DNA from 3 places in the Ruegeria sp. BE10 genome. Region 2 is predicted to be linked to each of the others. Evidence: riboswitches for the same ligand, from Rfam matches in the RefSeq annotation. Region 2 holds a riboswitch; each other region holds the start of a gene.
The links. A riboswitch is a leader RNA that binds a small molecule or an ion and turns the genes downstream of it on or off. The one in region 2 is predicted to bind thiamine pyrophosphate.

Region 1 (7,841 bases), on a different contig from region 2:
GCGGCGGTACATCCGCGACTACGGTGGATGTACAAGACGGTGACGCTATCGACATCACCGCACGTCTGGGTGCGATTGACACGGACGACGCTGGTGGCGGAGACGTGGACGGAAGCCGGACCGGTGATGTTGGCACCGATGGCGCGTTCTCGTCCGCCGGAGCGGCACAATCCATCGGCGGCGGCGGCGGTAAGCTTGTGCTGAACAGCAATACGGATGGCGAAGCCGGGATCGAAAAGGCCGCGTCTGTGATCCTGGGCTCTGATCCCAGCTTCAACAACGATGGCGGCGATATCGACCTTTTGCTGGACGGCAACGTGTTCACAAGTGGTGACCGATCCTTTGGCCAAAGCGTTCAGAGTATCGGTGCCGGTGGGGGCGAAGTTATCATCTCGGGTCTGGGGCGTGCGGATGTAACGCTGGGCGCGCAAGACGATTCAACCGGTGACGGTGGTGATGTCGGCTTTGCAAATATCGGGGACATGACTACCAGTGGAACTGGATCGCACGGGTTCGTCATCCAAAGTATCGGTGGCGGCGGCGGTCTCGTTTCAACCGATATGGAGGCCAGCCGGATCACGGTAAACCTGTCTGCTGCAAATGGCGGTGATGGCGGCGATATCGGATTCTCGCAATCCGGCAACATCGTCACGACGGGCGAAAATGCGATTGGTGTTGTGGCGCAGTCGCTTGGCGGCGGCGGTGGCATGGTGGACTCGGTCTATCGCGGGGCTGCCGGTGGTGCGGGCTCTGGTGGCGCCATCGACATGACGCTTGATGGTAACATCCTGTCGGTGGGCGAGGGCGGCATCGGCGTCTTGGCACAATCCGAGGGGCGCGATGGCGCAGACGCGATCACACTTGGCTTTGACGGCGTCGTCATGGGCGGCACTGGCGACGCGGGGTCAGTCGCATCAATCGTTGTGGACGGCGGTACCGACAATGTGCTGACCCTGTCAAAAGATACCCTGTTGATCGCCGGCAACGATCAATTGGTGAATGGGGGCGACGGCAACGAACAAATCTCGCTTGCGGGTACGGCCCTTGGCAACATGGATCTTGGCGCAGGCACTAACGGCTTTACCGTCGAAGACGGCGCGGACTTCTATGCGTTGGATACGGTCAATCTGGGTGCTGACGGCTTCATGCAGGTGAACGGTGATTTTGTACTGGGGGCCAATCTGGGTCTGGACGGAGATTTGACGGCGACGGTTGCGGCCAGTGACTTTACCTTCAGCGGCAATGTCAGCCAAACATTGAACCTGACCGGAAGCCTGGCCTTTGGAGCAACGGCAACGTCAACCTTCGACGTGTATTTCCTGACCTCTGGGGCATCGGGTGGCAACAGCGACCTGGTTAATGCCACCGGTAATGCCACCATGGGCGGTACGCTGGTGCCACTGCTGAATACGCTGGAAAGGGCCTTGCCGCTTGTCATCATCAATCCTGATGGAACCGCCGCAGATGCGGGCACGCTGATCGAGGACACTGTGGTGCTGGATTATTCCATCGGCCTGAACGGCTCCACCTCTGACGGCAGTTCGATCGACCTGGTGATCACGCCGGATTATTCGACCCCCGGCATGAACGCCAATCAGGCGGCCATCGGGGATTACATCAACCAAGTTCTGAACGGGCAGGGATCGGCTGCCCAAGGCCAACTGTTCGCCTTGATCGGCAACATGCAGTCCGAGGCCGATGTCATCGCCGCAATCGAAAGCCTGTCGACTGCCGACTATGCCGCCGATGCCGTGGATGCGCTTTATGGCACCCGGGTATTTGCGGACACGCTGCACAATTGCGAACGGTTTACCGATTACCAGTTCGGGGATGACCCGCGCAATTGTGTCTGGTTCTCAGGCGGGCGGTCTTTTTATGACCGCGATCAGACCGGCATGTACGAAGAGTTGGACATCAACGACACCAACCTGTCGGCTGGTGTCCGTCTGCCGGTTGGGGATGAGCTATTCGCCGGGTTCGCGGTAGGCTATGACGAGATGAGCCTACGGAACGGGTCGAATTACAATGCAACGGGTGATCGGTTCAATCTGGGTGCCTCGCTGACCAAATACACCGGCGCGTGGGAGTTTGCAGCCCAGCTGTCGGCCGGTTGGTCAGACTATGATACGCTCAGCGCGGGCGGGATCAGTGGTGTGTTGCCCAACGGGCAAATCGTAAGCACCGTTGGTGTCAGCGAGATCAAGCACAAGATGAACCATCAGAACCTGCGTCTCAGCCTTGCTTATGACCACAGGTTCGCGGGCGGCAGTTCCTATCTGCGCCCTGAGGTAGCCGTTGATGCCACGCGTCTGGCAACCGAAAGCAATGGCGATGCAACCCTGGCGGGGGTCGTTCTGCAAGACGATAGCGAGATGATCTATTCGTTCACGCCTTCGCTGGAAATCGGAACCGAGCAAACCCTGAGTGCCTCGCAGAAGCTCCGCGCGAGTTTTCAGGTTGGTGCCATTCTCTCGTCAGATGATACCGTATCGGTCACCGCCGGGTTCAACGGAGCGAGCACCGCTGACGGTGGGTTTTCAAACACCAGCTTTGTCGGCGACGCGCATGGCTTGGTCTCGGCCCGGTTGGGGCTGTTTGCGCTGGATGACAGCAGCTTTGTCAATCTGAGCCTCGATCATTTGTTCGGAGACTCAACCAGGGCCCTGCAGGTAGGTCTTGGCCTTGGACTACAATTCTAATCGATGAGGGACAGCAGGATGAAAACTTGGATAAGCGCTTTGGGGGTCACATTGGGATTGGCAACTCCCCTTGCTGCGCAAGAAGGCGCAGCGCCGCCATGGTCGGTCAATTGCAGCAATCGGGCCGTTGGGTCCGAGTTGATCTGCGAAATGACCCAAAGCATCGTTTTGACCGAAAACAACCAAAGGCTTACGTCCATCGCATTTATAAAGGCTGCAGGTAAGGACGAGACTGAGACCGTGCTGACCCTGCCATTCGGTCTTTTGTTCTCGGAAGGGCTGGTTGCAAAGGTGGATGATGCCGAGGTCGCCCGTCTGGAGTTCCTAACATGCGAGGCACAAGGTTGTTTTGCCCGTTCGCCAGTTTCCCAGGAATGGATGTCTGCGATGCGGGCAGGCAATCAATTGCAGATCGACGCTAAAAACAGGGTCGGAGAGCCAATTTCATTTGGCTTCGATTTGACTGGGTTCAGCAAAGTATCCGATCTATTGCCCTGAGAGTAGTTTCCCTTCAATGCAAGAGCGTGCGGAGCCGAAAGGATCGGCTCCGCCGCGGTGTTTAGTCTTTCACGGGCATGTAAAGGTCGCCGCCTTCACGGAATTTGGCGGCCATGGCCTCCATCCCCTCTTTCTGCGCTTCAGTTCGAATGTCATGGCTGATCCGCATCGAGCAGAATTTCGGCCCGCACATTGAACAGAAATGCGCCACCTTATGCGCTTGTTTGGGCAGGGTTTGGTCGTGGAATTCCCGCGCCGTTTCCGGGTCCAGCGACAGGTTGAACTGATCTTCCCAGCGGAACTCGAACCGGGCGCGGGACAGCGCATCGTCACGACGTTGCGCGCCCGGCAGACCTTTGGCCAAATCAGCGGCGTGAGCGGCGATCTTATAAGTAATAACCCCAGTTTTCACATCATCCCGGTCCGGCAGCCCCAGATGTTCTTTAGGCGTGACATAGCAGAGCATCGCACAACCAAACCAGCCAATCATCGCAGCACCAATGCCGCTGGTGATGTGGTCATAGCCCGGCGCGATATCGGTGGTCAGGGGGCCAAGCGTGTAAAAGGGCGCCTCGTGGCAACACTCCAATTGCTTGTCCATGTTTTCTTTGATCTTGTGCATGGCTACGTGTCCGGGGCCTTCGATCATCACCTGACAATCCTTGGCCCACGCGATTTTGGTCAGCTCACCCAGCGTCTCAAGCTCGGCAAATTGTGCCTCGTCATTGGCGTCGGCGATAGAGCCGGGGCGCAGACCGTCGCCTAGGCTGAACGACACATCATAGGCCCGGCAGATGTCGCAGATTTCGTCGAAATGCTCATAGAGGAAGCTTTCCTTGTGGTGATGCAAGCACCACTTGGCCATGATCGACCCACCGCGCGACACAATACCGGTAACCCGTTTTACCGTCATCGGCACCATATGCAGGCGCACGCCTGCGTGGATGGTGAAATAGTCGACGCCTTGTTCGGCCTGTTCGATCAGCGTGTCACGGAACACTTCCCATGTCAGGTCCTCCGCAATGCCGTTGACCTTTTCCAGCGCTTGATACAACGGCACGGTGCCAATCGGCACCGGGCTGTTGCGGATGATCCATTCACGGGTGTTGTGGATGTTGCGGCCGGTCGACAGGTCCATGACGGTATCAGCACCCCAACGGATCGACCAGACCATTTTATCGACCTCTTCTTCCATCGAAGAGGTCACAGCCGAGGTACCCATATTGGCGTTGATCTTGACCAGGAAATTACGCCCGATGATCATCGGTTCGCTTTCTGGGTGGTTGATATTCGCAGGGATAATGGCGCGACCAGCGGCGACCTCGTCCCGCACGAATTCCGGGGTCACATAATCAGGGATGTTTGCACCCCAATCATTGCCTTCGCGCTGTTCAACGACAGCCTCGCGCAGTTGGTTTTCACGGATGGCGATGAATTCCATTTCCGGGGTGACGATGCCGGCGCGAGCATAGGCCAGTTGCGTCACAGCCTTTCCATCCTTGGCGCGCAGAGGGCGCGGGCGCACAGGGAACTCGGGCGTTAGCCGATCACCTTCGACAAAACCGTTGTCTTCCGGTTTGATCTCACGTCCATCATATTCTTCGACATCTGCTCGAGCCTCAATCCACTTGCGACGCAGCGGCGCCAGACCTTGCCGAATGTCCGTCATCACCTGCGGATCGGTATACGGCCCTGAACTGTCATACACGGGCAAGGGTGGCTCCCCCGCCGTGGGGTGGACCGAAATTTCACGCATTGGCACGCGCACATCCGGGTGCAATGTGCCGTTTACATAGATCTTGCGCGATGCGGGCAGCTCACCAGCGGTGATTTTGGGGTTGGGGACGTTCATGTTGGTGCTCCTCAAGCAGTTCAACTTAAAAAGACACCAGATGAGTTTTGGCTTGGGAAACGAGAAGGCAGACAGCCCCCTGTTCGGAGTGCGCTTGCCCGGTTTTGTGGCCTGCGCGCCCTAGCTTCCTACGCCAGTATCAACTGGGTCAGGTTCAAAGGGTCGCGTCGCCGGGCATTGCCCCGTCAGCCTCTCAGTCCCCTTGGTGGGACTCCCCTGCGTACAGGTGGTTTAGCTTGAGGTTCACGGCTCAAACAAGCACCAAAATTCATTTGTTTCAGACTTTCTCGAACAGCCGGGACCTTCCGTTCGGTGCAGCACGTCACCAGAAATACGGTCGCTATCTGATGCGCAGGCCGACCTATTCGACAGATACTCCGCAAATCGACGATAAGTTAAACGCTGCTATTTAACATAAGACGTATTATGGGAAGATTGCCTCTTTTGAAGGAGAATTGTCGGAGTACGTAAATAATGGGACTGAATTATTGAGACTCGTCTTCCCCATAATTCAACGACTTAAGATTCTCATGCATTTTGGTGGATTTCGCTGATTTGGACTTATCAAGCTTGTCTCAGACTGCAGCAATACGATCGTCGACTGCGACGCGCATTGGGAACTTCCGAGAGCGGACACAACTGGCAGACCGACAACTTCACAGCGTAAGGTTTTGTGTTGAACAATGTTGAGCGACTAAGTGCCCTGCCTGATCACTTCCGGCCCTTACCGGACTTTAGTCGGTCGTTCAGCATTCTGCAGTGCGGCTCGACATTGCGGACATTCGCTGCACGTGCGCAATCAGAAGATGGGTGAATTTACAGTTTGCGGACAATCCGGACTTTACTGCCGGTGATTTGAAGGTCAGCTTCCTATGCATTGGCAGATACTTAGTCTAGAATTGCCACATGCTGATTGGAACGCAAAACACGCTCTCAGAAGTGATCAATGCTAGAGGTGTTTTTACACCTCTTGGTGTTTCTCGATCCTCAAAAGAAGTCTGTGAAGCTGTTTCCGATGCTTTAGGGCGTCACTTCATTATGGATGATCTCCATGATGCAGTGGGTCGAGAAATTGCCGAAATGACCAATGCGAGCGCGGCCACTGTCGTACATTGCAGTGCGGCTGCGATTACATTGGCTGTAGCGGCCTCTATGACCGGTAGTTCCCCAGGCGCGATTAAACAGCTTCCCGATGCAAGCGGTCTCAAGAGCCGAGTCATTTTGCCTGCAAACCACGCAGTAAATTACGGTCATCCCATTGAGCAAGCTATCCGACTTGCAGGTGCGAAACCGGAGCTTGTGGGCGACAATTCGGCTTGCGGCATTGAGGACCTTGCTCACGCTTGTTCAAAACTGGATGCGTGTTGTTTAGTGCTTGTTTCCTCCAGACTTACTGGAGGCGAAATGCTGGATTTTCGAAAAGCAGTCTCTGCGGCCCATGAACATGATCTGCCAGTGGTGATTGATGGCGCGGCCCAGGATTTTCGCATTGAAGACTTGCTGGATACCGGAGCTGACGTGGTTCTCATTAGCGGCCAAAAATACTTAGCTGGCCCAACATCAGGTTTGGTTCTTGGAAAGCCCGATCTGGTTTCAGCAGTCAGAGCACAGGAAAAAGGAATAGGGCGCGGCATGAAGGCATCAAAGGAAGCTCTCCTCGGTGTCCTTACTGCTTTGAAGCTTCGCCAACAGCTTAACAAAGAGGCTTGGTCGTCAGAACAAAAGGAAAAGGTTGCCCGATTTGTCTCAGTAGCGAACACGATTGAAGGTATCACGGCCAAAGCGAATCCTGATCCTACAAATCTGCCATTTGATCGAGCGCATCTCTGCATTGCCAAATCGTCAGAATTTCCTGATGCGGCACAAATGGCAGCAGCTTTGAAAGCCGGTGAACCTTCGATCTGGATCATGGACCATTTAACCCACCAGTCGGAGATAGTGTTGGAGCTAGTCCAACTTACGCAAGAAGAAATCGACACAGTTCTGGATCGAATAAGAGAAGTAGTGTCCCAATATCAAAAATCCTAAAAGCTGACATTTACGCAACCTGCGGCATTGGTCAAATTGGGCTCAATACGGACCTCGGACCGAACGCAGTATCCGGACGGCAGACGTTACTCACATATACCGAAACAGCCCATTGAGGATTTTGATCTGAAGCCGCACAGCTGCGTCGCAGCAACTGCAATACGGACGTTCGTTTCATATCGGTCAGTGAAATGTCACTGCCAACGCAGCGTGCTTTTAGGTATCCGAATGGCCAACCTGATGTGCGTCGTAGCTTGCTTCCAGTTCTCCTCTCAGAAACTGTCCAAACTTCAGGGGATCGAATCTCGCAGCCCCTGTCCCAGGGAGCGGCGCGATTTCAGCAGAGACATGTGGGTCGAAGAAGAACGGTACGGAATAGCGCTGTTGTCCGGTCGCATTGATAACCCGGTGCGGGGTGGACAACAACTTTCCGTTGGAGAGTCGGTGCAGCATATCGCCTACATTGACCACCAAGGCATTGTCGATAGGCGGTGCATCCACCCAATGACCCTCAGGCGTCTGGACTTGCAAACCACCAACATTGTCCTGTGCGAGCAATGTCAGACATCCAAAGTCCTTGTGGGGTGCAGATCCGTAAAGATCACCCAAAGCCTGTGGCGGTTGTGGTGGATAGTGGAGTAGGCGCAGCCAAATCGTTGGCGTCTGGAAAGCACTGAGGATCGAACGATCCGCGGCGCCAATAGCGTCAAGGGCAAGACCCATGAGTTTGTAACCCAGTTTTGTCATCGCGTCGGCATAAGCCT
Region 2 (7,841 bases):
TTCCCGTCAGCATGTGTCCCAAAGCTGGGAGGCGCGCCGCTAACCGGCCACACGCAGCGTCAGGTTGATCCGACCACCCTTGGGCAACAGTTTCGAAGACCCGAACCGGATGCGGTCGACGCCGTGATAGGTCAGCCGGGCGGGCCCGCCCATGATCACCACATCACCCGAATTCAGCCAGATGGATTCGGTCTTGCCGCCCCGTGTCTGGTTGCCGATGCGGAACAGGGCATCATCCCCCAGTGAGATCGACAGGACCGGCCAGGAAAAATCGGCCTCGTCCTTGTCTTGATGCAACCCCATCCGGGCCCCTTCGCCGTAGTAGTTGATCAAACAGCAATCAGGATCGCGATCCGCGCTGGCAAGGTCGCGCCAGATACCAAGAATCTGATCCGGGATCGCGGGCCAAACCGCGCCTTTGGGGTGTTGCGCCTGATATCGGTAACCCGTCTTGTCGGTGACCCAGCCCAGTGACCCGGCCGACGTCATACGCACGGACATTTCCTTACCCGAAGGCGTGACCGGCCGGAACAAAGGGGCCGATTTCAGAATCGGCCGCAGGCTGTCGATCAGCCGCTCCTGCGCGGGCCCGTCCAGCCAGGCTTTCCTGATATCAAAACCGCGTAAAAGCAGCCGCGCCATCCGAGAATCCCCGATCCTTGCAAAAACCTTGCCAAAAAGGCCACAGATTCCCGAAAACCTGCGTTTTACAACGCTTGCAGGCCTCTGATCCCGCCCTTATATACGCCGGGACGCGCGATGGTGTAGGGCTGTTGCGCACATCAGATCGGGGCCGGGTGCCATAACGGGTTCGGACCTCGGGACATCGCCTTGAAGAGAAAGGGATTGAACATATGGGAAAAGTAATCGGGATTGACCTCGGAACCACCAACTCGTGTGTGGCCATCATGGACGGCTCGCAGCCGAAGGTCATCGAAAACGCCGAAGGGGCGCGGACCACGCCCTCGATCGTCGCCTTCACCGAAGATGAGCGACTGGTCGGTCAGCCTGCAAAACGCCAGGCGGTCACCAACCCCGACAACACGATCTTTGGTGTTAAGCGTCTGATCGGTCGTCGTGTGGATGATGCAGAAGTCGAAAAAGACAAGAAAATGGTGCCGTACGCCATCGTCGATGGCGGCAATGGCGACGCGTGGGTTGAAGCCCGCGGTGAAAAGTACTCCCCAAGCCAGATCTCGGCCTTCACTCTGGGCAAGATGAAGGAAACCGCCGAGAGCTATCTGGGTGAGGAAGTCACGCAAGCCGTGATCACCGTTCCTGCATATTTCAACGACGCACAGCGTCAGGCCACCAAAGACGCCGGTAAAATCGCCGGTCTGGAAGTGCTGCGGATCATCAACGAACCGACAGCGGCTGCGCTGGCCTATGGTCTGGACAAAGAAGAAACTCAAACCATCGCGGTCTATGACCTTGGTGGCGGTACTTTCGACGTGACTATTCTGGAAATCGACGACGGCCTGTTCGAGGTCAAATCGACCAACGGTGACACCTTCCTGGGTGGTGAAGACTTTGACATGCGCATCGTCAACTACCTGGCGGATGAGTTCAAAAAGGAACACGGTGTCGACCTGTCGCAAGACAAGATGGCGCTGCAGCGTCTGAAAGAAGCTGCTGAGAAAGCCAAGATTGAGCTGTCTTCGACTTCGCAAACCGAAATCAACCAGCCGTTCATCTCGATGGGTTCGAACGGTCAGCCGCTGCACATGGTCATGAAACTGACCCGTGCCAAGCTGGAATCGCTGGTTTCGGACCTGATCAAAAAGTCGATGAAGCCCTGCCAGGCCGCTCTAAAAGACGCTGGTCTGTCGGCTGGCGACATTGACGAAGTTGTTCTGGTCGGTGGTATGACCCGGATGCCGAAAGTGATCGAAGAGGTCACCAAGTTTTTCGGGAAAGAGCCGCACAAGGGTGTGAACCCGGACGAAGTGGTTGCCATGGGCGCCGCCATCCAGGCCGGTGTTCTGCAGGGCGACGTCAAAGACGTTGTTCTGCTGGACGTGACCCCGCTGTCGCTGGGGATTGAGACGCTGGGTGGCGTGTTCACCCGCCTGATCGATCGCAACACCACGATCCCGACCAAAAAGTCTCAGGTCTTCTCGACCGCCGAGGACAACCAGAACGCCGTAACCATCCGCGTGTTCCAGGGTGAGCGTGAAATGGCTGCGGACAACAAGATCCTGGGTCAGTTCAACCTCGAAGATATCCCGCCTGCACCGCGCGGCATGCCTCAGATCGAGGTGACTTTTGATATCGACGCCAACGGCATTGTCTCGGTTTCGGCCAAGGACAAAGGCACGGGCAAAGAGCAGAAGATCACCATCCAGGCCTCGGGCGGTCTGTCGGATGAAGACATCGACAAGATGGTCAAGGACGCCGAAGAGAACGCGGAAGCCGACAAGGAACGCCGCGAGCTGGTAGACGCCAAGAACCAGGCGGAAAGCCTCATCCACTCGACCGAAAAGTCGATGGAAGAGCATGCCGACAAGGTCGACCCGACCACCATCGAAGCCATCGAGCTGGCAATTGCCGCGCTGAAGGACGAGCTGGAGACCGAGAATGCCGACAAGATCAAGTCGGGCATCCAGAACGTCACCGAAGCGGCCATGAAGCTGGGCGAAGCCATCTATAAGGCGCAAGCCGAAGAAGGTGAGGATGAGCCTGCGGCGGCAGATGCTGCGCCGGGTGAGGACGACATTGTTGACGCCGAGTTCGAAGATCTGGACGACGACAAGCGTAACTAACGGGTAACCGGGCCAATGTGGGCCGGTCCGGTTGCCGGGCCGGCCCAAATACGTTGAGGCTGAAGGAAATACTGATGTCAAAACGCGACTACTACGATGTGCTCGGCGTATCAAAGGGCGCATCAGCGGATGAAATCAAAAAGGGTTTTCGCAAGAAAGCCAAAGAGTTGCATCCCGATCGCAACAAAGACAACCCGGATGCCGAGTCGCAGTTCAAAGAAGCCAACGAGGCTTATGATGTTCTGCGCGACGCCGACAAAAAGGCCGCATATGACCGTTTCGGCCATGCCGCCTTTGAAAACGGTATGGGCGGCGGTGGTGGTCGTCCGGGCGGCGGCTTTGGTCAGGGTGATTTCTCCAGCGCATTCTCAGACGTGTTCGACGATCTGTTCGGCGATTTCATGGGCGGTCAGCGTGGCGGCCCCGGTGGCGGGCGCCGAGCGGCGCGCGGATCGGACCTGCGCTATAACCTGCGCGTGACGCTGGAAGAGGCGTTCGCGGGCCTGCAGAAAACCATCAGTGTTCCTGCCGCCGTGGCCTGTTCGGCCTGTGACGGATCGGGCGCAGAAGGCGGAGTGGAGCCAACCACCTGTCCAACCTGTTCGGGCATGGGCAAGGTGCGTGCACAGCAGGGTTTCTTTACCGTCGAACGATCCTGCCCGACCTGTTCGGGTCTGGGTCAGATCATCAAGAACCCCTGTAAAGCCTGTGGCGGTGCAGGCCGCGTGGAAAAAGAACGCGCTCTCTCCGTCAACATCCCCGCCGGTGTCGAGACCGGAACCCGCATCCGCCTGGCGGGTGAGGGTGAAGCTGGGATGCGCGGTGGCCCTCCGGGTGATCTGTATATCTTTGTCGAAGTGTCGGATCACAAGCTGTTCGAACGCGACAGCGTGAACCTGTATTGCCGCGTCCCTGTCAGCATGGCCAAGGCCGCGCTGGGCGGTTCGATCGAAGTGCCAACCATCGATGGTGGCCGCGGCCGCGTGCAAATACCAGCAGGCAGCCAATCGGGCCGTCAGATGCGCCTGCGCGGCAAAGGCATGCCCGCCCTGCGTGGCGGCGGTGTGGGTGACATGTTCATCGAACTGGCGGTGGAAACGCCGGTCAACCTGACCAGTCGCCAAAAAGAACTGCTGAAAGAGTTCGACGATTTGGGTGAGGATAACCACCCGGAATCAAAAAGCTTTTTCTCATCCGTCAAATCCTTTTGGGATGGGATGAAGGGCTAAGATCACTCCACCAAGTTGCCAAAAGGCCGATCCCCTTGGGTCGGCTTTTTTCGTTTTATAGGTCCAGTTTGTCCATGAACTTCGCGAAAATTGGCCCTTGAATCCTTTCGCATCCCCTGAGATTGTCGCGCCAACCGTTGGGGTGCCCTGATCAAGGGGCTGAGAGGCGTGAATGCGCTAACCCATCGAACCTGATCCGGGCAATACCGGCGTAGGGAACGGTCTACACACACAGACGTTTTCCATGCTGCGTTGCCCCCTGAAGATGGAGCAACGATATGGCGCATATTGCCCTGACAATTGCGGGCTCGGACAGTGGCGGTGGGGCCGGGATTCAGGCCGATCTCAAGGCGATGTCTGCGTTGGGCGTGTATGGGGCCAGCGTGATCACGGCGGTCACGGCGCAGAACACGCGGGCTGTGACCGCAGTGCACGGCATACCGCTCAACGTAGTGGCCGCTCAGATCGAGGCGGTGCTGACCGACCTGGATGTAGGCGCGATCAAGATCGGCATGCTTGCGACCCCTGAAATTATTCAAACCGTTGCCGAGACTATCGCTGGGTATGATGGCCCCGTCGTTCTGGACCCGGTGATGATCTCCAAATCTGGCGATGCCTTGCTGGCACAGGATGCGGTTCAGACCCTGCGTGATGTTCTTGTGCCCCAAGCGACCATGCTTACCCCGAACTTACCCGAGGCCGCTTGTTTGCTGGGCACCTCGGACGCCGAATCCCCCGATCAGATGATCGCGCAGGGGATGGCGCTGTGCGGGCTGGGGGCGCGGTCGGTATTGATGAAAGGCGGACATGGGCGCGGCGACGTTTGCCACGACGTCTTGCTTGATCCTTCGGGAGTTGTGGCAGAATTCACCGCCCCCCGGTGCGATACGCGCAACACGCATGGCACCGGTTGCACCCTGTCGTCTTCGATAGCAGCCGGGCTGGCGCGAGGGCTGGGCCTGACCGATGCGGTCGCGCAGGCGCATGAGTATCTGCAAGGGGCCATTGCTAAAGCTGACGGTCTGATGGTCGGACAAGGGCATGGCCCGGTTCATCATTTCCATCGGGTCTGGCCCGCGTGACGGTCTGGTCGGTCATAGGGGCCGGTGTGGCCGGGCTGGCCGTAGCCAGCGAGCTAGTGTTGCGCGGGGCCAAGGTTCAGATCTTTGATCCCAGTGGTCCACCTGGCCCGCATGGGTGTTCTTGGTGGGCTGGCGGTATGCTGGCCCCATGGTGCGAGTTTGAAAACGCCGAAGAACCGGTGTTGCGGCTGGGCAAGGCTGCGTTCGAGTGGTGGTCTACGCGTACTCGGGTGGAACAACGTGGCACGCTGGTTGTTGCCAACCCGCGTGATCTGCCGGATTTGCGTCGGTTCGCCCGTCGGACCGGGGGGTATACCGAGATTAGTCAGGCTGAAATTGCCAATTTAGAGCCTGATCTAACCAGTTTGACCAAAGGTCTGCATTTCACGGATGAGGCTCATCTGAACCCGCGACAGGCGCTGCGGGATCTGCACCGCCAATTGCTGGACCAAGGGGTAGTCTTCCACCGGAAACTGGCCCCGACCCAGCTGGAGAATGCAATCGATTGCCGCGGTCTGCACGGGCGTGAGGTTTTGCACGACCTGCGCGGCGTCAAGGGAGAGATGTTGGTGATCCGCTGCCCGGACGTGACCCTGACGCGACCTGTACGTCTACTGCATCCAAGGATGCCGCTGTACATCGTGCCGCGTGGGGATGGTGTCTACATGCTGGGCGCAACGATGATCGAAAGCGAAGACAGCAGCCGCATCACGGCCCGATCCATGCTGGAACTGCTCAGCGCCGCCTATGCGCTGAACCCCGCCTTTGGCGAGGCCGAGGTGCTTGAGATCGGTGTCGATCTGCGCCCGGCTTTTCCCGACAACCTGCCCCGCATCCGGCGGCTGGGGCATACGATTTATGCCAACGGACTGTACCGCCATGGCTATCTGCTGGCCCCAGCGCTGGCGCAGGGAGTGGCCGATCTGGCGTTGGACAACAAACATTCGGAGATGGTTGATGAAGATCGTGCTTAATGGTGAATCGCGCGAGGTGCGCGCCGAAATCCTCTCGGATCTGTTGGTCGAATGCGGGTTCTCTGGACGGGTAGCGACAGCTGTAAACGAAGACTTTGTGCCCTCGGGTCTGCGCATTGCTCAAAAGTTGACCGATGGCGACCGGGTTGAAGTCGTCGCGCCGATGCAGGGAGGCTGAGGATGAAAAGCTTTTATGGGACCCAACTTCCCAACTCATTGATGCTGGGCACGGCGCAGTACCCCAGCCCCGCCATTCTGGAACAGGCGTTTCGCGAGAGCGGCGCGGGTGTTGCCACAGTTTCCTTGCGCCGTGAATCCGGGGCTGGGCAGACCTTCTGGCAGATGATCCGCGAGCTGGGCGTGCTGATCTTGCCAAACACTGCTGGGTGCCACACGGTCAAAGAAGCCGTAACCACCGCCCATATGGCGCGTGAGGTGTTTGACACTAATTGGATCAAGCTGGAACTGATCGGCCACACTGACAGTTTGCAGCCAGATGTGTTTCAACTGGTCGAGGCCGCGCGCATACTGACCGAGGACGGGTTTCACGTATTCCCCTACACCACCGACGACCTGATCGTGGGCGAGCGTCTGCTGGCCGCCGGGTGCGAGGTGCTGATGCCTTGGGGTGCACCCATCGGGTCGGGGCGCGGGCTGAACAATGAATATGCCCTGCGCGCGATGCGGGCCGAATTCCCCGACATACCGCTGGTAGTGGATGCGGGCGTCGGCCTGCCCAGTCACGCCGCGCAGGCGATGGAGTTGGGTTATGACGCCGTTCTGCTGAATACCGCTGTCGCTCGCGCCGGAAACCCTGTGGCCATGGCCCGCGCAATGATGCTGGCGATTCAGGCCGGGCAACTGGCGCATCAAGCCGACCCGATCGAGGCGCGCGATATGGCCGAACCATCAACTCCGGTAATCGGAAAGGCCTTCTTATCATGATGTTAGACCGGTTCTATCCGATCTTCGACCACTCTGACTGGTTGCGCCGGATGCTGCCCCTGGATGTGAAGCTGGTGCAACTGCGGATCAAGGATCAGCTTGATGTGATCATACGGGAACAGATCGCCCAATCGTTGGAACTATGCCGTGCCCACGGCACCGTGCTGGTGGTCAATGATCATTGGCAGGCGGCTATCGACGCTGGTTGTGAGTGGATTCATCTCGGGCAAGAGGATCTGGACGAGGCCGATCTGAAAGCCATCCGCAAGGCGGGGCTGAAACTGGGTGTCTCTACCCACGATGATGATGAATTAGAGCGTGTCCTGACCATGGACCCGGATTATGTGGCTTTGGGCCCGGTCTATCCGACGATCCTGAAAAAAATGAAATGGGAACAGCAGGGCCTGCCACGCGTCACCGAATGGAAGGCACGGGTGGGGGATATCCCTCTGGTCGCGATTGGCGGCATGAGCGTTGAGCGGGCGCCGGGCGTCTTGCAGGCGGGGGCCGACATCGTCTCGGTCGTCACGGACATCACGCTGAATTCCGATCCAGAAACCCGCGTTCGCGAATGGATCGAGGTCACGAGATGAGCCGCTATGCCCGCCAGATGATCCTGCCCGAGGTTGGACCGGCAGGCCAGACCCGCCTGTCGGCAGCGCGGGTTCTGGTGGTGGGCGCAGGCGGATTAGCCTCCCCGGTCTTACCCTTGTTGGCCGGGGCCGGGGTTGGGCATATAACCATCCTGGACCGGGATCAGATCGCGCTATCGAACCTGCATCGGCAGACATTGTTCGCTGAATCCGACTGTGGGCGCGCCAAGGCCAAAGTCGCCGCAGAACGCTGCCG
Region 3 (7,841 bases), on a different contig from region 2:
CTCACCAAAACTTCCTCACGCGCTTTGCGCGTGAGGCTTTCAAAAAAGGGGGGACATCATGCAGACCACGACTTCCACTCCTTTCGGCTTTTTGGGAAAGATTGACGCCGTCATCGGACGGATCGAAGTCTGGATCCTGGGCTGGGGGATCATCCTGATGGCCGTGAACACTATTGCCAATGTCTTTGGCCGGTACGTGTTCAACCAGTCCATCTACTTTTCCGAGGAACTGAACGAGTTCCTGATCGTCATCGTCACCTTCATGGGGCTGGGCTACGCCACCCGCAAAGGCATCCATATCCGCATGTCCGCAATCTATGACGCGCTGCCGATCAAACTGCGCAAGGGCCTGATGGTCGTGATCGCAGCGACCACTGCCTTAGTGATGGCGGTTCTGGCCTGGTACGCGCTGGAGTACGTCCAGAAAGTCGCGTCACGGGGCCGGATCACCCCAGCACTGCAATTGCCGCTCTACCTGACTTACGTCTGGGTGGTGATTGGACTGACCCTGACGTCCTTTCAGTACCTGCTAACAGCGATCCGCAATCTGAACTTCGCCGAGGAAGAAGTCTACGTCTCCTACCTCGAAGTCGACAGCTACGAAGACCCTGAAACCGCAGCCGCAATCCAGCGCTACGAAGAATCCACGGAGGCAAACAAATGACCGAGTTGATGCTAGTCGTCATGATTGTTCTGCTTCTTGCAGGCTTTCCGATGAAAATGCCGCTGATTTCGGCGGCTGTGCTGGGGTTTCTCGTCTATTTCCCTGAAATGAACATGCAAATCCTGATCCAGCAGATGATCGGGGGCGTGAAGCCGGCTGCGCTGATCGCGGTGCCGATGTTCATTTTGGCCGCTGATATCATCACGCGAGGACATTCCGCCAACCGGCTTATCGATCTTGTGATGAGTTTCATGGGCCATATCAAAGGCGGCCTGGCAATTTCCGTCACCTCGGCCTGCGCCTTGTTCGGTGCGGTGTGCGGATCGACCCAGGCGACGGTGGTGGCCATTGGCGGTGCGATGCGGCCGCGGATGCTGAAATCTGGCTATAGCGACAGCTTTTCGATCGGGTTGATCGTAAATGCCGCTGATCTGGCCTATCTGATCCCGCCATCCATCGGCATGATCATCTATGGCGTGGTCTCGGGGACGTCGATTTCGCAGCTTTTCATCGCGGGCATCTTGCCCGGGTTGCTGATCGTAGTGTTATTCTCGGCCTATTGCATGGTGTACGCTTACCGTCACGATATCCCAGTTCTGCCTCGCGAGGGGTGGGGACAGCGCTTTACCGCGTTGCGCAAAGCCCTGTGGCCGATGGGATTTCCGGCGATCATCGTCGGAGGCATCTATGGCGGCGTGTTCTCACCCACCGAAGCGGCGGCAATCTGCGTGCTTTATGCTGTCATCCTCGAGGTTGTGATCTTTCGCTCGATCAAGGTTGGAGACCTGTTCGATATTGCCCTGTCCACAGGGGCCATCACGTCCGTCGTGTTTATCCTGATTGCCGCCGGAGCCGCCTTTAGCTGGACACTTAGCTTTGCCCAAGTGCCGCAGACTATCATCGCAGCGCTGGGGCTGGAACAAGCCAGCCCGCTTATGGTGTTGCTGGCGATCAACGTGGCCTTCTTCCTCGGCTGCATGTTCGTTGACTCGATCGTGGTGATCCTGATCCTAGTTCCGATCTTTGCGCCGATGATCAAGGCCAGTGGGTTAGACCCGGTACTGGTTGGCGTTCTGATCACACTGCAAGTCGCCATCGGCGCCGCCACACCCCCCTTTGGCTGCAACCTGTTCACCGCCATCGCTGTATTCCGCCGCCCCTTTGTCGAGGTGGTCCGCGGCGTGCCGCCCTTTCTGATCATCCTTTTGGTTGTCACCGGGCTGCTGATGGCTTTCCCTCAAATCGCGCTGTTCCTACCGGAATTGGCGTACCGATAACCCATAAGAAACGGAGAAATCATGTCGGGTCATGGCTATGAATCTGGTCGTCTGAACCTGCCTTTTGTCGGCATCGCGACCTTTGGCAAGAAACCTTATGTCGAGAATTGGGATAAGATCGACGCTGATGTCGCCGTCCTTGGTGCACCTTTCGATTTCGGGTGTCAGTTTCGATCCGGTGCCCGGTTTGGGCCGCGCGCTGTGCGCGAAGCGTCAACCCTGTTCAGCTTTGGCCACGCCGGTGCCTATGACCACGAAGACGACGCGACCTATTTGGCCAGCGATGTGCGCATTGTCGATCTGGGCGATGCCGACATCATCCATACCAAGACCGAGGAAAGCCACGCCAACATCGAATACGGTGTGAAGAAAATCCTCGATGCGGGCGCTCTGCCGGTGACTATCGGTGGAGATCACTCGATCAACATTCCGTGCATCCGCGCCTTTGAAGAAGATTGCGCAAAGAACGGACCTATCCACGTGATCCAGATCGATGCGCATCTGGACTTTGTCGACGAACGCAAAGGCGTCACCGATGGTCACGGCAACCCGATGCGTCGGGCAATCGAAAAAGAATATGTCTCGGGCATGACCCAACTGGGCATCCGCAACGTGTCCTCAACAGCGAAAGAAGGTTACGACGACGCGCGGGCGCGGGGTTCAGATATCCTATCCGTACGACAGGTGCGTAAACTGGGAACAGAGGGCGTTTTGGATCGTATCCCCGAAGGTGCGCGTTATTACGTCACCATAGATATCGACGCGTTCTGCCCGTCGATTGCGCCCGGAACAGGAACACCCAGCCATGGCGGGTTCCAGTACTATGATGTCCTGGAAATCGTTCAGGGACTCAGTAAACGCGGTAATGTGGTTGGCATTGATCTGGTTGAGGTCGCCCCTGCCTATGACCAGACCGAAAGTACACAGATTCTTGCGGCGCAATTGCTGCTGAACTTCCTCGGGTTCATTTTCCACAACCGGAAATAAGGTCCCTCCCTGTCAGTCCGGCGTGCAGAAACCTTTCAACTACGCGCCGGGCTGCGAGTTTCCTTTCGCAGGTTTCCAACCAATGTCCCTACCCCAAATAGTCGCGCAGGCTGGGCGGTGGATTGTCCAAAAGGTCCCGGGTCGGCGCAGGAGGATGTGCCTGCTTGTTAGACACAAGAACCGTCTGACTGGTAATGCGGCGCGCGTCCTGCGGGTCGTGGCTGACCATAAGCAGGGTCGTTCCGGTTTCCGCCAGCAACCCAGCCACAAGATCAAGCATTTCAGCCTTCAGTGCCGGCCCCAGCGCCGCAAACGGTTCGTCCAGCAGCAACATCTGACGGCGCTGCACAAGAACCCGGGCTAATGCGACCCGGCTTTGCTGACCTCCAGACAGTTCGGCTGGCTTGCGATCACCCAGACCCGGCAGGGCAACCCGATCTAGTGCGGTTTGGACCTGAGATTGCTCATCAACGGTCAACCGCCCATTCGGGCGCAAGCCCAAAGCGATATTCTGTTCGACCGTCAGATGTGGGAATAGATTGCCATCCTGAAACAGCATCGCCAAAGGGCGCTTGCCAGGGGCGCGGTTGGATATAAGGTCTCCGTCCCAGAATATCTTTCCCTGTTTGAGGTCACGAAACCCGGCAATCGCCTCAAGCAGTGTCGACTTTCCCGCGCCAGACGGCCCAATAATGGCTACACTGGCACCGGTCTCGACGGTAAAATCAGCACGCAACGAAAATTTTCCGTTCTCGATTACGCAGCCTTTAAGTTTCAGCATGCAACCGCCCTCCGCGATCCAATAGCCAGAATGCCCCCATCGACAGCAACAACAGCAACAGAGCTGCCCCGGCCGCTGCTTGCATCTGATACGCCCCCATCAACCGATAGATCTGCAAGGGCAAGGTCGCGATCTGTGGATCGGCGAACAGGGCAATAACTCCCAGATCTCCCATCGATAGCGCGGCTGACAAACCCGTGGCAAAGCGGATCTGTGGGCGCATGCGCGGCAACAGGGCGCGGGCAAAGAATGTTCTCTTGTCCATGTCCAGCGACAGGGCAAGCCGTCCGTGTCGCGCCACCACGTCGCGGGCCGCCGGCACCAGAATGCGTAGCGCGAAGGGCAAGGCCATGACGGCATTCACCAGCGCGGTTACCGGCAATGCCAGTGTTACTGGATTAGCGATGGGGCGGATCAGAATGAACAGCCCGGTGCCAATCACCAACGGTGAAGCCGCCAGCCCCAGAATACCGCTAAGCTCAACAATCCCGTGACGACCGGTTGCAACGGCCATGGCCATCGGCAGTGCAAGCATCAACAAAACAATCGTACTGGCGGTGGCAACCAGAACCGATATCACCGCCGCACGGAACACCAAGGCAGGCATTTCGAGCAACCCAGATAGGCCAGAGATCGCCACGGCAGCCAAAGGAAGAAGCAGAAACGCTACCGCGAGCCCGATCCAGCACGCATCAATTGCGGGCGCGCCGCCATCCCATCGTTGTATAGCGCGATCCAATCCAGCGCCGAACCCTTCACCACGCGAAAATTTCAGCGCAGCCATTGCGGCAGCAGCGGTCAAAGCCAGTTGCACCGCAGAAAGCAACGCCGCGCGGCCAAGGTCGAAATCGTAGGTAAAGGATTGATAGATCGCGAGTTCAAGTGTCGTTGCGCGGGGCCCTCCGCCAAGAGTCAACGCGACGGCAAAGCTAGTCAGGCAAATCGCAAAGATCACGGCCAGAACACCCGGCAGAATGCGCCTTAACATTGGCAGTTCGATCAGACGGAACATGGCAAAGCCGTCGCACCCCAATTGCGCGGCCAACCGAAATCTTTCTGCCGGAATTTCCTGCCACGCCTGCAGGATCAGTCGCGTGGCAAGTGGTAGGTTGAAAAATACATGGGCTAGAACCACCCCGTGCAACCCATAGATGCGCAGCGGCGGCAAACCAAACAGACCTAAAAAATCTGAAATCCAGCCTGCACGTCCGAAAACCTGCAACAACCCAAGGATCGCGACGATGACCGGCAGGATAAAGGGGGCGCCCAATAGGGCGATCAGGGCAGACCGTCCACGAAACCGACGCCGCGCCAGTGCCCGGGCGACCGGAATAGCCAGCCCGGCACTGAACAGCGCAGACAACACCGCCTGAACCAGCGTAAAGCGCAGCGCCGCCCAATCGGCCGGACCCAACCCACCCGCTGTATCAGCGCGCAGGGCTACCGCGGCCAATGTGCCCAATATCAGCGCAGCAACCAGTGCCGCTGCGCCAACACCCGGCCAAGGGCTTACTGGCTGAGCGCGCCCAGCCATTCCGCAAGCGCCTGATCCCGCACGGAGGCGGCTTCATCCGGGGTATACAGCAAGGATTTCTCAGGCGTGATCAACGTGTCAAACCCTTCGGGCAGGCCAGCCGCAGGGGTCACTGCCGGATACATCCAGTTGGTGGTCGGGATGATCTGCTGGAAGGTGTCCGAAACCATGAATTCCAGAAATTGATCCGCCAGTTCGGGCTGATCGGTACCGGCCAGCTTCGCCGCAACTTCAACCTGCATATAGTGGCCCTCATCAAAGGCGGCCGCTGCTTTGCTGGCGTCATCCTCGGCGATCAAGTGATAAGCAGGCGATGTGGTGTAGCTGAGCACCATGTCCGCCTCACCCTCAAGAAACAGGCCATACGCCTCGGACCAACCTTTGGTCACGGTCACGATATTGTCGGCAAGCCCGGCCCAGATTTCGGGGGCTTCGTCTCCATAAGACGCTTTGACCCACAACAGCAGCCCCAGACCCGGAGTGGACGAGCGCGGGTCTTGAATAATGATCTTTGTTTCACCCTCGGCCAGTTCACGGAAATTGGCAGGTGCCGCCGCATCTGCGTTATGGACAAAAGCAAAATAGCCCCAGTCATAAGGCGCGAACACGTCATCTGACCATTCAATCGGCAGGGTATAATCGGCGCTGACCGAATTGGGAGCAAACAAGCCAGTTTCCTTGGCCGCTGCGATCAGGCCGGTGTCCAGCCCAAGCACCACATCGGCGTCCGTGTTTTCACCCTCTAGCCGAAGACGCGACAACAGCGCCGCGCCGTCTTCGACGCCCACAAGGTTCAGATCACAGTTGCATACTGCTTCGAAAGCTTCTTCTACTTTCGGGCCCGGACCCCAGTCCGAGACAAAGCTGTCATAGGTGTAAACGGTCAGCTGAGGTTTGTCGGCCGCGACAGCCGCTGTTGCGCTCAGAAGTCCCGCAGCAATCATCAGATGTTTCATGTCATCCTCCATTGCGGCGAGAGGGCAAGGGTGGATGAAACCGTTACCTTTCCCTCCGCCGGTTCTAGCCGGTTCAGGTTCTACGGGTTCGCCAAAGGCATCTCAGCGCGGCAGGCCACGCACCCCGAGGTGAGGTTGTCAGTAGGTTGGAACGGACGAAAAGACAACCGGGTTAAAGTGTTTTTTGGATGCTCAAATTGGCATTCGTTCAGTTGGACTGAGAGATGCGCAACATAAGCGCCCTGTGGAAAAATCACCGTAGGAAAGGTTTTGAACTACGTTCCGGGTACTAGAACGGTTTGCGTTTTTACCCTTGAGAATTTCAGAGGCCGAACCTCAAAACTGAGAGGACGGCCACCAATCTTTTAGGCCTGAAGGCTAACCATCTTACCTTTCGGTCCCAGCCGCGTTGGGACGATAAAAGTCGCGGTACCACTTAACAAACTCAGCCACACCATCTTCGACCGAAGTCCTTGGTTGATAACCGGTCAAATCCCTGAGCAGCGATGCATCGGCCCAGGTTGCGGGCACGTCACCGGGCTGCATTGGCATCATGTTTTTATTCGCCTTGATGCCAGTGGCCGTTTCGATGGCTTCAATAAACGCGGTCAGCTGTACCGCATCATTGTTGCCGATATTCACCACTCGATGGGGGGCGACCGGTGACAAACTGTCCCCTTCTGGAACATTGCCGTCTGCGCGGCGCACAGGGACGGCGTCCATCAGAAGGCGGATCGCCTCAACCAAATCTTCGACATAGGTAAAGTCGCGTTTCATGTCACCGTGGTTATAGACGTCGATCGCATTGCCCTCGAGGATCGCTTTGGTGAATTTGAACAGCGCCATGTCCGGGCGACCCCAAGGGCCATAGACGGTGAAAAACCGGAACATGGTGATCGGCAAATCAAACAGATGCGCATAGGAATGGGCCATGCTTTCGGTCGATTTCTTGGTGGCCGCGTAGAACGACATCTGATGATCGGCGCGTTGGGTTTCCTTATAGGGCATCTCGGTATTGGCGCCAAAGGCCGAAGAAGTCGAAGCCAACAGCATGTGTTTTGGCGGATGCGCCCGCGCCGCTTCCAGAATTTCGAAAGTCCCTATCACATTGCTTTCCAGATACGAGCGCGGATTCTCGATCGAATAGCGCACCCCAGCTTGGGCAGCGAGGTGAATGACATAGTCAAAACCATGTTCCCCAAACAGCTCCATCATCAGGCCGGGGGTTTCGACCTTGCCGATGACGGGCGAAAAATTCTTACCATTGGGTTCGCGCGCCAGCATGTCGTGGCGGGCCTTTTTCAACGACACATCATAATAATCGTTCAGAGAGTCCAACCCCACTACGTGGTACCCTTGGGCCAGCAGAAGCTTGCTCAGATGAAAGCCAATAAAACCGGCTGACCCGGTGATGAGAACGCTCTGCATAATGTTGCCCTTGTAAAAAACTTGGTATTTCGGGCCTTTTTAGTGCGAGATCAAGGGAAGATTCCACCACAGTTATCGCAGAAAACGGTGTATTCTGCTGTGCCCTTTCGCCACCCGGGCGACGCGTAGCAATAATCTGCCTTTGTATAGGATTGGCAGCAGCGGACGCCAAAGGTTGCCAGCATTAATCATGCGCATAATTGACGCGCATTTA

Region 1: it holds a riboswitch for thiamine pyrophosphate, as region 2 does, so the genes downstream of both, thiC (phosphomethylpyrimidine synthase ThiC) here and thiD (bifunctional hydroxymethylpyrimidine kinase/phosphomethylpyrimidine kinase) in region 2, are expected to answer to the same signal.
Region 3: it holds a riboswitch for thiamine pyrophosphate, as region 2 does, so the genes downstream of both, thiB (thiamine ABC transporter substrate binding subunit) here and thiD (bifunctional hydroxymethylpyrimidine kinase/phosphomethylpyrimidine kinase) in region 2, are expected to answer to the same signal.

What each region holds. Positions count from the first base shown of each region.
Region 1 is NZ_JBQFTX010000010.1:12,460-20,300, forward strand. It holds gene ACR0M2_RS18375 (hypothetical protein) at 1-2,699, shown strand, start outside; gene ACR0M2_RS18380 (invasion associated locus B family protein) at 2,718-3,197, shown strand; gene thiC (phosphomethylpyrimidine synthase ThiC) at 3,259-5,049, opposite strand; TPP riboswitch at 5,158-5,277, opposite strand; gene ACR0M2_RS18390 (aminotransferase class V-fold PLP-dependent enzyme) at 5,956-7,077, shown strand; gene ACR0M2_RS18395 (isopenicillin N synthase family dioxygenase) at 7,294-7,841, opposite strand, start outside.
Region 2 is NZ_JBQFTX010000005.1:79,548-87,388, forward strand. It holds gene ACR0M2_RS12715 (ABC transporter permease) at 1-43, shown strand, start outside; gene ACR0M2_RS12720 (alpha-ketoglutarate-dependent dioxygenase AlkB family protein) at 40-642, opposite strand; gene dnaK (molecular chaperone DnaK) at 855-2,762, shown strand; gene dnaJ (molecular chaperone DnaJ) at 2,837-3,991, shown strand; TPP riboswitch at 4,120-4,226, shown strand; gene thiD (bifunctional hydroxymethylpyrimidine kinase/phosphomethylpyrimidine kinase) at 4,270-5,073, shown strand; gene ACR0M2_RS12740 (FAD-dependent oxidoreductase) at 5,070-6,047, shown strand; gene thiS (sulfur carrier protein ThiS) at 6,031-6,225, shown strand; gene ACR0M2_RS12750 (thiazole synthase) at 6,228-6,992, shown strand; gene ACR0M2_RS12755 (thiamine phosphate synthase) at 6,989-7,585, shown strand; gene ACR0M2_RS12760 (HesA/MoeB/ThiF family protein) at 7,582-7,841, shown strand, end outside.
Region 3 is NZ_JBQFTX010000010.1:196,932-204,772, reverse strand. It holds gene ACR0M2_RS19190 (TRAP transporter small permease) at 59-664, shown strand; gene ACR0M2_RS19185 (TRAP transporter large permease) at 661-1,941, shown strand; gene speB (agmatinase) at 1,963-2,928, shown strand; gene ACR0M2_RS19175 (thiamine ABC transporter ATP-binding protein) at 3,017-3,709, opposite strand; gene ACR0M2_RS19170 (ABC transporter permease family protein) at 3,696-5,243, opposite strand; gene thiB (thiamine ABC transporter substrate binding subunit) at 5,219-6,199, opposite strand; TPP riboswitch at 6,232-6,336, opposite strand; gene ACR0M2_RS19160 (GDP-mannose 4,6-dehydratase) at 6,587-7,627, opposite strand.